Regions from separate parts of the Shimazuella sp. NTD250 genome, predicted to be linked through region 3. Evidence: riboswitches for the same ligand, from Rfam matches in the RefSeq annotation. Region 3 holds a riboswitch; each other region holds the start of a gene.

Region 1 (3,068 bases), on a different contig from region 3:
GCTGTTATCATCCTTGAATAAGACAGGTAGGAATGTGGATGCTTTTTAAATTTCTATTAAGCTTATTAATCATTGTTGTTGTTGCTCAGTTATTTGGTGCTTTGGCTGCTCGTATTGGTCAACCAAAAGTTGTCGGGGAGATGATTGGAGGACTGATACTAGGACCCTCTGTATTAGGTCTTTTGTTTCCAAGTTTTCAAGAATGGTTGTTCAATAAAAATATCAAAGATCAGTTATATATCCTCAGTCAGTTTGGGATATCTTTGTATATGTTTCTTGTAGGGATTCATGCAAATGACGAAAAGCTAGAAGAGGAGAAATTAATGAAAAACGCTGTTCTCCTTGCTCTTGTAGGTATTATACCGGCATTTCTTATGCTGTTTCTGTTAAGTTGGTATGTATACCCATCGATAGGACCAAAATTTACAACACAATTAGTCTATTCGCTGTTTATGGCAGCCAGCATTTCTGTAACAGCTTTTCCTGTACTTGTCCGGATTTTGGATCAGCATAAGTTGATCAAAACAAATTTGGGGAGATTTGTAATATTTGGCGCAAGCATAGAAGATATCATCGCATGGATGATGTTACCAATCATTTTATCTATTGCTGCTCTTAATTTATCTTTCAGCAGTGTTAGTATATTTCTGTATCTGAGTCTTTATCTTGTAGTAATGTTTTTTGTGATCAAACCTCTTTTAAAGTTTTTGATACAAAAGTTTCCTACCCTCCAGCATGAATTTTTCGCAATATTTCTCATTTTGTTTTTAGGCAGCAGTTTGATCACTGAAAAAATGGGACTGCATGCTATTTTTGGAGGTTTTATAGCAGGACTAATTATACCTAGATTAGACCCTGTCACAAAAGATCTCAATGTGAAGATTTCCGATTTTGTTAATACTCTTTTGGTTCCTATTTACTTTGTAAGTTCGGGTTTTAATATCGATTTGCGTTCTTTTACAAACAGTTATCATATCGGGATCATTCTCCTGTTTATTGGTGTAGCATTTATTTGCAAATACTTTACCTGCTTGTTCTTCGCAAAAGGGATAGGATATAGTTGGGGGGAATCAAGTGCCATCGGGGCTTTGATGAATGCTCGTGGGTTGATGATACTCGTGTTTGCAAACATTGGTTTAACCAGTAAATTAATTTCTGCCAATGATTACTGTATTTTATTTCTCATTGCGATTATTACTACGGCTATAACGTCCCCTTTATTAAAATGGTCATTGGGAAAGCAATACAATATGGAAAAGATAGGACAGGAAGAGTATTGACGGTTGCCGCAAAATTCAATATAATCGAGTAAACCGAGTGTTGAACTATATATTTTTAATATCTCTTATCCAGAGAGGCGGAGGGACTGGCCCGATGATGCCCGGCAACCCTAGTGATTCACTAGAAGGTGCCAATTCCTGTAGAGACAAACGTCTCTAACAGATAAGATGAGGAATTTAGAAACCCAAAGCCTCTTCTGGATAAGAAAGAGGCTTTTTTTGTGCGATAAAAAAGGGGGAATTATCATTGAGTACATTTCGACCTGAGACGATTACTGTTCATGGGGGTCAGGCACCAGACCCTGCTACCAATGCAAGAGCCGTTCCTATTTATCAAACAACTTCGTATGTATTTGACGATACACAGCATGCTGCTGATTTATTTGCGTTAAAAGAATTTGGAAATATATATACTCGGATTATGAATCCTACAACGGATATTTTAGAAAAAAGAGTTGCTGAGCTGGAAGGTGGTGTTGGAGCACTTGCAACTAGTTCAGGTCAAGCTGCGATTACGTATTCGATTTTAAATATCGCCAGAGCTGGAGATGAGATTGTAGCCTCAAGCAACCTTTATGGCGGCACCTATAATTTATTTCGGCACACGCTTCCTAAGCTGGGAATTCATGTGCATTTCGTAGATCAGACTAACCCAGATAACTTTCGCAAAGCGATAACAGATAAAACCAAAGCTGTGTTTGCAGAAATCATCGGGAACCCTCAATTAGATGTATTAGATGTAGAAGTAGTAGCCGATGTAGCGCATGAAGCAGGTATACCGCTGATTATTGACAACACGTTTGCCACACCTTATTTAAGTCGCCCATTTGATTTTGGAGCAGATATCATTGTTCATTCTGCAACCAAATTTATCGGAGGACATGGAACGAGTATTGGTGGAATTTTAGTAGACTCTGGAAAGTTTAATTGGAAAAATGGTAAGTTCCCTGATCTAACAGAACCAGACCCAAGTTACCATGGCGTTTCTTATACAGAAGCAGTAGGACCCCTTGCATATATTATTAAAGCACGTGTCCAGCTATTGCGAGATACAGGTGCCGCTATTTCTCCATTTAATGCATTTTTATTGCTGCAAGGGTTAGAAACCCTGCACCTGCGCATGGAACGACATAGTGAAAATGCGCTGAAAGTTGCCAAGTTTTTAGAAAATCACGACAGTATTACATGGGTAAATCACCCTGGGTTAGAAGGTCATCCCTCCTATGAAAAAGCGCAAAAATATTTAGCAAAAGGACAAGGAGCCATCTTTACGTTTGGCATCAAGGGCGGACGAGAAGCAGGAAAACGTTTGATTGAAAATCTATCTTTATTTTCTCATCTAGCCAATGTGGGTGATGCGAAGTCCCTTGTGATCCATCCAGCAAGTACGACACACCAACAGCTCACAGAGGATGAACAAAAAGCAGCTGGTGTTAACCCAGAACTTATTCGTTTGTCAGTTGGGATTGAATCTGTAGATGACATCATTGAGGATTTAGAACAAGCACTTGAAAAAAGCCAACAATAAATGTGCAAAAATAGATACCAAAAATCCCAAGCGAAGATATGCTTAGCTGTAGCGTCCTTTGTTGCTCTTTACAACAGACGCGGAAGACGTGCATATCAAGCGGATTTGGCACAAAATGTTTGTGAATTGGCTCATTAATAACAACAAATTTAAAATATAGGAGGAAATAGTTGTGCCGATTAAGATTCCAGACAATCTTCCAGCGGCTGGAATCCTCCGCAAGGAAAACATTTTTGTGATGCCAGAAAAGCGGGCTTTTC
Region 2 (3,068 bases), on a different contig from region 3:
AAATCCACTAGCTTGTTTTAGGTGTGTATCTTTTCCCTTTTCATCGAGAGCTGGATAATATACTTCTCCCTTGATCAACGGATGCTCACGAAGAAAATGTGCTAACTGTAGAGCATTTTCTTCATGACGATCCATCCGTAAAGCGAGTGTTTTCATCCCCCTCATCAACAAGTAGCAGTCATGAGGTCCTAAACTTGCCCCTATGGCGTTATGCAAGTATCTTACACGCTCTGATAATTCAGATCCTTTTGTCACGATCAGACCAGCGAGTACATCATTATGACCACCTAAATACTTCGTTGCACTATGAATGACGATATCAGCACCTAATTCAATCGGACGTTGGTAGTATGGGGTCAAAAAAGTGTTATCCACAATAGTTATGATCTGATGTCTGCGAGCTAGGCTGCAAAGCGCTTGTATATCAGCGACCTGCATCAATGGGTTGGTAGGTGTTTCGATAAAAATAGCTCGTGTGTTGGCCTGGATGGAACTTTCTACATCCTCAAGATTACGCAAATCTACATAAGTGAAGTCCAAACCGAAGCGTCGAAGGTTTTCTTCAAACAATCGATAAGTTCCTCCATAAAGATCAAGAGAGACGATCAAATGATCTCCTTGTGAAAACAATCCCATTACCGTTTGAATGGCTGCCATTCCTGAACTACAAGCAAAACCTTCATCTCCTTGTTCTAATCTTGCAATGCTTTCTTGCAGCACATCTCGGGTCGGATTAGCTGTCCGCGTATAGTCATAACCTGTACTTACCCCACCAACGTGTTCATAAGCAGTTGCAAAATAAACTGGAAAATTAATAGCTCCTGTCTTCGGTTCCTTTCTACAGCCTATCTGCGCTAATTCCGTCTCCATTTTTTTCATTTGTTCATCCTCCTGACCCATTTCCTCACATAAAAAACCTCTTCTCCTAAGAGAAGAGGCTGGTTTTCGACACCGCTTCTTCTCTTATCTTCCAGGAATTCCTGCAGGATTTGGCACCTTATTGATCAAGATCAATTGGTTGCCGGGCTTCATCGGGCCAGTCCCTCCGCCACTCTTGATAAGAGAAAATCTTTAAATATAATATTTATTTATTTTTATCAAACTAATTTTATCATATATATTACTTTTCTATCAATGTTGGTGAAATAATCATCTATCTATAGAAATCATGGATAGGCAGCTACAACCCTATCCATGATTGGATGTCTAGTTATTGGGTTAAAAATACTATTTCCTTGCAGTCAAAGCCTTTTTAAATAGTGATGACATCTTCGCTAGAAATGGATAGAGATACTAATCCATTACTTTTGACGACATATGTATTTTCTATTCCGACAACACCCCTGCCAGGAAACGTGAATTTAGGCTCGATTGCAATGACCATATTCTCTTGTAAGGGTTGTTGAAATCCTTTTGCCAAAATGGGGAACTCGTCAATTTCCAAACCTACTCCATGTCCCAAAAATTTCGCTTGATCTTCCCCAAATCCCATAAAATGAGCTTGTAAACCAGCATCTTCCACTATTTTTAAAGCATGCTGATATAAACTCTCCCATGTAACTCCTGGTTTTCCTAACTGTTCTACAGCACGCAAAAGGTTTCGACTTACTTCATATGCTTGTACCAGATCGTCTTCAAGTGTACCAATGACAGCTATTCGAGTTTGATCAATCATATAGCCTTCTACTACTGTGCTAAAGTCGAGTAAAATTGGTTCGTTTTGAGCTAATTTTTTGAAACTTGCACCTTGTGGACTAGCAACTGTCAATCCTAAGCCGCCAGCAGGACCATCAAAATAAGTCGGGGTTGCTGCTGCCGCACCAGAAGCTACCATCCCCAGTGACAACTCTTGGTTGTAACCTCGCATTCGATTGAGATTTATATTTCCACGTACTCGTAAATATTGCTCCATTTTCGCTGCTAATTGTACTTCTGTCATACCTATTGATATCCAAGCAGGCAATTGTTGAATAACTTCATCTACTAATATAGCAGCCTGCTGAATCTGCGCTAGCTCGTAGTTTGATTTTACTGCACGCTGCAAGCGAATAATAGGAGAGATGTCTTTGATTTCTGTATCTAGCATCTGCTGATAACGAACACCTAACTGATAAGGTAACACATCAAGTTCCAATCCTAATGTATTAGGTTTACCAAAACGAGCCTGTATACGCTCTCCTAATGTTCTCATTCTCCCTAATGGCTCCACTTCAATAGAACTTTCCTCTGTTGCACGAACAACGCTTTTTTTCACATAAAACACAGGATCTTCTGAATCAGGAACATAGAGTAAACCGTTTTGCATAGATCCTGTGTAGTAGAAAAGGTCTACATTTTGTGTAATAAGAGCTGCCGGAATTTCATGCTTGCGTAGTCCCGATTGTAAACACTCGATTCGAGTAGTTATTTCTTTTTTAGAAATTTTTGTAAGAAAATCCATTACAATCACCCTTTACATAGAAGGAATTTTTTGGTGGAAAGATAATTATATGGTTGAACAGATGAAGGAGGGAACTTTCATTATACATAAACCAATTATATGCTTGTTAATCGACACCTTAATGGACACCCCGTTACAAGAAGAAATCCAAGCGGGTCGGGCTCCCACTCTACAGTTTCTACGTGATAATGGAACTTATTTTCCTAGAGTAGTCAGTACATTTCCTACAATGTCTGTGTCTATTGATACTACCATGTTAACAGGTGAACCTCCCAACAAACATGGAATTTATGGTCTTACCTATTATCATTCCCAGCAAAAAAAAGTGTTCAACTTTGGTACTGGCCCAAAAGAAATTTTATTTTTCGGACTGAAACGTGTGCTCCATGCTGCAATCATGCAATTAAATCAAAAATTAATAAGCAGAGATGTGGAAACTATTCACGAAGCAACAGAAAAGCCTACTGCTTCTATTAATTCAATGATTTACCGCGGCAACCAACCCGCAACACTAAAAACGCCTTGGTTAGCATGGCTGTTTGGTTTGCTACCTAGAAATGTGGAAGCATCTGTACCATCATATTTCTCATTCGGCTCTCTTTTCAACATAACAAAAAAGCCGCTTCCA
Region 3 (3,068 bases):
ATAATCGGAACACTTCTTTTACTCGCTTTAAAAGCGCGTTCCATTCCGATACAAGCAGCCTTTACATTCAAGGTGTCTTGTGAGGTTTCCAATAAAAGAAGATCAATGTCTTCCATCAAAAGTGCTTCAACTTGTTCGTAGTATGAGTGGGCTAACTCATGAAAAGTAATTCCGCCTGTCACGGTAAGGGTTTTGGTCGTGGGACCGATAGAGCCAGCTACATAACGAGGATGATTTGTTGTACTAAAATGATCCCGCGCTGTACAAGCGATGCGTGCTGCTGCTTGGTTGATTTCTGTTGTTCGGTTTTGTAAATCATACTCCGCTAAAACAACAGAAGTTGCCCCAAATGTATTGGTTTCAATGATATCGGCACCAGCATCTAAATATGATTTATGAATATTAAGAATTACATCCGGACGGGTTAGATTTAAAATTTCATTACACCCTTCATATTCTTCACCATCAAAATCTTTTGCGGTTAACTGAGCACGTTGAAGCATTGTTCCCATCGCTCCATCAATGATAAGTATTTTTTCTTTCAGTCGCTCTTCAATGGGTGTTCTGTTCATTGCTATCATCCTTTGTGTAAGATCAAAAAAACCTTTCATCTGGGTAAGATGAAAGGTGAACGATTGTATCGTCAACTCTCATCTCGCGGAATCCAATAATCCGCAGGAATTGGCACCATATTGATCCATAGATCAATTGGTTGCCGGGTTTCATCGGGCCAGTCCCTCCACCACTCTTGATAAGAGAAAGATTCATTTGTATTTGGTTAATATTGTTACTCCCAATTATTGATTATACTACAAGGTTAGGAGAAAAAGAAGATTGTTTATTTGTTACAGGATATTTTCGAGTACTTGCTTTTGGATTTAAGGATTTTCTTTTGGATGAATATATAATAATCTATGAAAAGTTGCAATTATTTTTGCTTAGGAGTTATATTAACTTACATTTGGTGTCAACCAGTGTAGAACCCCAATTTACAATAATATCGGATAATTTTGTTTTCGTGTTTGACTTCTATTCAGATGTAGGATAACCTAAAAATAACTAGTGCAAATCTTGAATAAAATAATATTTTGATAATTCTCTTATCGAGAGCGGCGGAGGGACTGGCCCGATGAAGCCCGGCAACCAATTGATTTAATCAATAAGGTGCCAATTCCTGCAGGAAGTATATTCCTGATAGATAAGGGAAGAGGAAACGATGGATAAAACTGGCCTCTTCTCTTAGGAGAAGAGGTTTTTTGATGCAAAAAAATAGGACAAGGACTTCAGTAGTTTATACGAATACGTGCCTAGTAAAACGAAACGGGGAGTGATTTGGATGAGAATAGAGACATTGTTATTGCATAATGGAAATGAGTTAGATCCACAGACAGGGGCTTCAAGTGTTCCCATCTATCAAGCTTCTACCTTTCATCAGTTTGATATCGATAATCCGGGGCAATTCGATTATTCCCGAAGTGGAAATCCAACACGCCAAGCATTGGAAGATACCATTGCAAAGCTAGAGAGTGGTTGTCGAGGCTTCGCTTTTGCTTCCGGAATGGCAGCAATATCTACTGTGTTTCTGTTATTGTCCAAAGGAGACCATATCATTGTTTCGCAGGATGTTTATGGTGGTACGTATCGTATTTTAACGCAAGTGCTAAGTCGATTTGGGATTGACAGTACTTTTGTCGATACAACCAGAACAGAAGCTATCACTCAAGCACTTCGTCCAAATACGAAAGCAATCTATATCGAAACTCCTTCCAATCCAACCCTAAAAGTAACAGATCTAGGCGAGATAGTAAAAGTAGCAAAAGAAAATAAATTATTATCTATTGTCGATAATACATTTTTAACACCTTATTATCAGCGTCCATTAGCATTTGGATTCGATATCGTTGTGCATAGCGCAACGAAGTTTTTGGGCGGACATAGTGATGTGGTGGCAGGACTTGTAGCGGTAAGAGATGAACAATTAGCAAATCAAATCAAGACTCTTCAAAATGCGTTTGGAGCAGTACTAGGAGTGCAAGATTCATGGCTAATTCTACGGGGATTGAAAACCCTGCAAGCGAGGTTGGACATATCTTCCAAAAATGCAGAAAAGTTAGCAGTGTGGTTACAAGAGCATAAAGAGGTGGAGAAAGTATATTATACCGGTTTAGAGGAACATGAAGGTCATCGTATACAATGTAAACAAGCTAGTGGTCATGGCGCAGTATTATCTTTTGATGTAGGAAGTGGAACAAAAGTAAGGAAACTACTTCAAAAGATTCGACTGCCTATCGTTGCCGTTAGTTTAGGTTCTGTAGAAAGTATTCTATCTTATCCTGCATTGATGTCCCATGCGGCAATGCCACAAGAAGTTAGATTAAAACATGGGATAACAGATGGATTGCTCCGTTTTTCCGTAGGCTTGGAAAACGTAGAAGACCTTATGGACGATCTGTCCCAAGCGTTGGATTCGAGAATTTCTTTTGCTGCTGTGAGATAAAAAGAAAAGTGTTGACATGAAAGACCATTATATACAATGGTCTTTTTCGCTATAAGTAAATTTTAACGTTTAAACCTGCTGTTTTTTATTAAGATATATTAATATAATTACACTATACAGCATTTCTATGAAGCGAGGGAGAGATGACGAGAGTAGCTAGCCTAGAAGAGCATAAGATAATACGACAGACTGCCATTCGGTTTCTGTTGGATCAGCGACTAGGGAAGCTTAGGCCTAACAGTAACGCTTATTTTCCGGATGATCTCAGAAACAATTGCGAGATTCCCTTTAAAAGCGCGTACCGTTATATGTCTGAGGTACTAAGGGTATCGATTGAGTTTCCGAACTCAGTAGAGATGCTTGACATGTGTGAAGAAGCAGTAGCTATTGCAGAGAAGCGTCGCATTTGGGCTCTAACAACCAAAGAAGAAATAGCTAGAGAAGGATGGGAGCTCAACCTACTTTCCTCACCAGACAAGATGTTTTATCTTTTTGGTGAAAGTATTGTCGTCTTCTTGACAGGTCGATGCGGTGCAGGAAAAAGTACCCTGATCAAGGCAGTTCGTTCTGC
Region 4 (3,068 bases), on a different contig from region 3:
TGTTGATGATCGCAAGGTCAACTTGATCTAAAACCCTTGGTAACATAGCTGCTTCAAGAGGCTTGATTTGAACATTTTTTGGATTAGCAACAATATTTTTAACCGTTTTTTCACCATTTCGATTGTCTAGCTTGATCACACCATTTGCATCGAGTAATAGCAAAGAACGGGTGATTTCTGATGTAGCATTAGGAACAGCGATAGTAGCTCCATTTTTTATTTCAGATTTATTTTTGATCTTTTGAGAGTAAGCACCCATTGGTTCAATGTGAACACCAACTACTTTTACCAAATGAAATCCGTTTTCTTTATTTGTTGTTTCCATCCAAGGAATGTGTTGAAAATAGTTAGCATCAATTTGGCCTTCTTCTACAGCACGGTTTGGTAATACATAATCTTGAAAGACCTTTACTTGAAGATCAACACCTTGTTTTTTCAAAATTGGTTTTACATAATTTAAAATTTCCGCATGAGGAACCTGTGTTGCTCCTACTGTCAATGTTTGTAATCCAGTACTTTTACTAGTATCTGTGTTTCCACAAGCAGACACGATTACTGCAAGAATAAGAGAAAAACTCAATAATAGCCACTTTTTCATTCCTATACACCTCTATGATTGTAAGTTTCGTTTATCTAATCGACGGGAAATAAAATCTCCAATCCATTGAACCAATTGCACCATTACAACAAGTAGTATTCCACAAGCAAACATCATTTTTTCATCAAACATCTGAAATCCGTAGCGAAGTGCAAGGTCACCGAGACCTCCTCCTCCAACCATCCCAGCCATTGCAGAATAACTGATTAAACTAACACATGAAACGGTCAAACTCGAGATGATCGCCGGCATTGCTTCTGGCAGGAACACACGCAATATAATCGTGAAAGGACCTGCACCCATTGCTTCTGCTGCTTCTACTACCCCACGATCAATTTCCCGGATAGCAGTCTCCACCATTCGAGCAAAAAATGGTGCCGCACCAGCAATCAACGGAATGGTCGCTGCCGTTGTTCCAAGTGATGTACCTAAAATCCATTTCGTAACTGGAAATAAAAATAAGATCAAGACGATAAAGGGTACAGCACGAAAAATATTTACAATAAAGCCTAAAACCTTTTGTAACCATCTTTGTTCCCAAAACTGACCTCGATCTGTAACTACTAATAAAACACCCAAAGGTACACCGATCAATGCTGCAAAAAAAGTAGAAATCGCAACCATCCACAATGTTTCCTGTGTTCCTTGAATAATGAGGTTCCAATCCAGACTAGGAGACATTTCGATTCCCCCCTTTCTTAGGTGTTAGACCCAAAAAAGATTTGGTTACCGTGTGCTCAGGGTTGGAGAAGACATCCGCTACTTTTCCTGTTTCCACAATGCGGCCAGCCTCAAGGACTGCAACTTGACTGCAAACTTTTTCAACAACAGACATTTCGTGTGTAATAAACACAAACGTAATACCTGTCTCCTGATTAATTTCTTGAATTAATTGTAAGATGGAGTCTGTTGTCGCAGGATCGAGTGCAGAGGTGGCCTCATCACAAAGTACGATCTCTGGATGATTTGCGAGTGCTCTAGCAATTCCCACACGTTGCTTCTGCCCACCACTTAATTGTGAGGGATAAGCATTTTTCTTGTCTGTAAGTCCGACACGTTCTAACAATTCTTCTACACGAACCTTGATTTCAGACTTCTTCTTGCCCACAATTTGCATTGGGAACGCGACATTTTGAAATACTGTTCGAGATGATAACAAATTAAAATGCTGGAAAATCATTCCGATCTTACTGCGAAGCTGACGTAATTCCAACTTGTTCAGATCCGCGATATTTTTCCCCTTTAGCAAAACATCGCCTTCAGTTGGTTGTTCTAATCCATTTATCATTCGCAGCAAAGTACTTTTACCTGCTCCGCTATGACCAATAATCCCAAGCATTTCTCCTGTCTGTACTTCTACAGACACACGATCAAGTGCTGTTACTTCAGCATATCGTTTGGAGACGTTTTGCAACTGGATGAAACTCAATTTCAAAGCACCTCCTAAAATAATAAAAATCCCTTTCCGCATAGATGCAAAAAGGGATATATTATCATATCGCCTTCTCTCATCTGCCAGAACTAAAATTCTGTAGGAATTGGCACCTTTCCTTAACGGATGGTTGCCGAGGTATCATAGGGCCTGTCCCTCCACCTCTCTGGATAAGAGAACTACATATCAAGTTAACTTTATTATAATGGATAAAAATATAAAAATCAACATGGAAATATAAAGAATAAGCATAGAAACCTATTCCGATTTCAAGTGATCAACCAAAATGTTTGTAAATGCTAAATCATTTTTAACTACATAAAAATAGAACAACAGATTACTCGGATTACCAATACTAGAAAATATCTGTCCCCTGCGCTATGGTAACCACGGTGAACATTTTTATTTCAAATCAAACATTATTCTGAAATAATATAAGCCAAATTGTAATAATGACATATGATATTACCCCAACATTACAGTTCATTTACATTTCCCCCCAAATCCTTTAAACCTCACACATTTTGAATATAATAAAGACATCAGATCAAAACGGAGGTGTCTTTGATGCAATACACAGTGGTAGGTAAGTTTTTCTGGTTGGGAGTTATGAATGCAGTGTTACTCAGTATTCCGATGTGGGGTCTTATCTACTTGGCGCTAAAAAGCATTTTTTAGACCCTGTGTAAAAAAATCAGGACACTTATATAGAATGAATCAAAAACCGGGAATCCTTTAAAGATACTCGGTTTTTGTATTCTGTTGAAATAACAGGCCTATTGCAACAAGAAAAAAAGGGAATACAATGTAGGTACAATTTAGATACAGGAGGGATGAGAATGGGCGTTACAAACGAAGAACTATATGAGCTAATTGACAAATTGGATGAGAAAGAAAAAGAAAGTTTATATAAATTCCTTCGCCCTTGGTCTAAACGCAAACAACCAACAATAAATGAAGTAAAAGCTTATTGGAACATGATCGATCAATTAGAACCGGAAGATATTCCCTTATCAGATGAAGAAACTCGTCAAATGA

What was found. A riboswitch is a leader RNA that binds a small molecule or an ion and turns the genes downstream of it on or off. The one in region 3 is predicted to bind S-adenosylmethionine.
Region 1: another riboswitch for S-adenosylmethionine. It lies ahead of AC5WOF_RS11390 (homocysteine synthase); the one in region 3 lies ahead of AC5WOF_RS14070 (aminotransferase class I/II-fold pyridoxal phosphate-dependent enzyme).
Region 2: another riboswitch for S-adenosylmethionine. It lies ahead of AC5WOF_RS07410 (aminotransferase class I/II-fold pyridoxal phosphate-dependent enzyme); the one in region 3 lies ahead of AC5WOF_RS14070 (aminotransferase class I/II-fold pyridoxal phosphate-dependent enzyme).
Region 4: another riboswitch for S-adenosylmethionine. It lies ahead of AC5WOF_RS12430 (methionine ABC transporter ATP-binding protein); the one in region 3 lies ahead of AC5WOF_RS14070 (aminotransferase class I/II-fold pyridoxal phosphate-dependent enzyme).

What each region holds. Positions count from the first base shown of each region.
Region 1 covers NZ_JCAJZS010000004.1:111,018-114,085, forward strand. The annotation lists gene AC5WOF_RS11385 (cation:proton antiporter) at 39-1,280, shown strand; SAM riboswitch class I at 1,343-1,450, shown strand; gene AC5WOF_RS11390 (homocysteine synthase) at 1,528-2,808, shown strand; gene metA (homoserine O-acetyltransferase MetA) at 2,981-3,068, shown strand, end outside.
Region 2 covers NZ_JCAJZS010000002.1:500,357-503,424, forward strand. The annotation lists gene AC5WOF_RS07410 (aminotransferase class I/II-fold pyridoxal phosphate-dependent enzyme) at 1-879, opposite strand, end outside; SAM riboswitch class I at 961-1,064, opposite strand; gene AC5WOF_RS07415 (M24 family metallopeptidase) at 1,253-2,440, opposite strand; gene AC5WOF_RS07420 (alkaline phosphatase family protein) at 2,490-3,068, shown strand, end outside.
Region 3 covers NZ_JCAJZS010000005.1:137,183-140,250, reverse strand. The annotation lists gene metH (methionine synthase) at 1-572, opposite strand, end outside; SAM riboswitch class I at 648-758, opposite strand; SAM riboswitch class I at 1,098-1,205, shown strand; gene AC5WOF_RS14070 (aminotransferase class I/II-fold pyridoxal phosphate-dependent enzyme) at 1,337-2,497, shown strand; gene AC5WOF_RS14065 (P-loop nucleotide/nucleoside kinase family protein) at 2,641-3,068, shown strand, end outside.
Region 4 covers NZ_JCAJZS010000004.1:302,495-305,562, reverse strand. The annotation lists gene AC5WOF_RS12440 (MetQ/NlpA family ABC transporter substrate-binding protein) at 1-598, opposite strand, end outside; gene AC5WOF_RS12435 (methionine ABC transporter permease) at 611-1,279, opposite strand; partial or broken gene AC5WOF_RS12430 (methionine ABC transporter ATP-binding protein) at 1,311-2,069, opposite strand; SAM riboswitch class I at 2,104-2,207, opposite strand; gene AC5WOF_RS12425 (hypothetical protein) at 2,870-3,068, shown strand, end outside.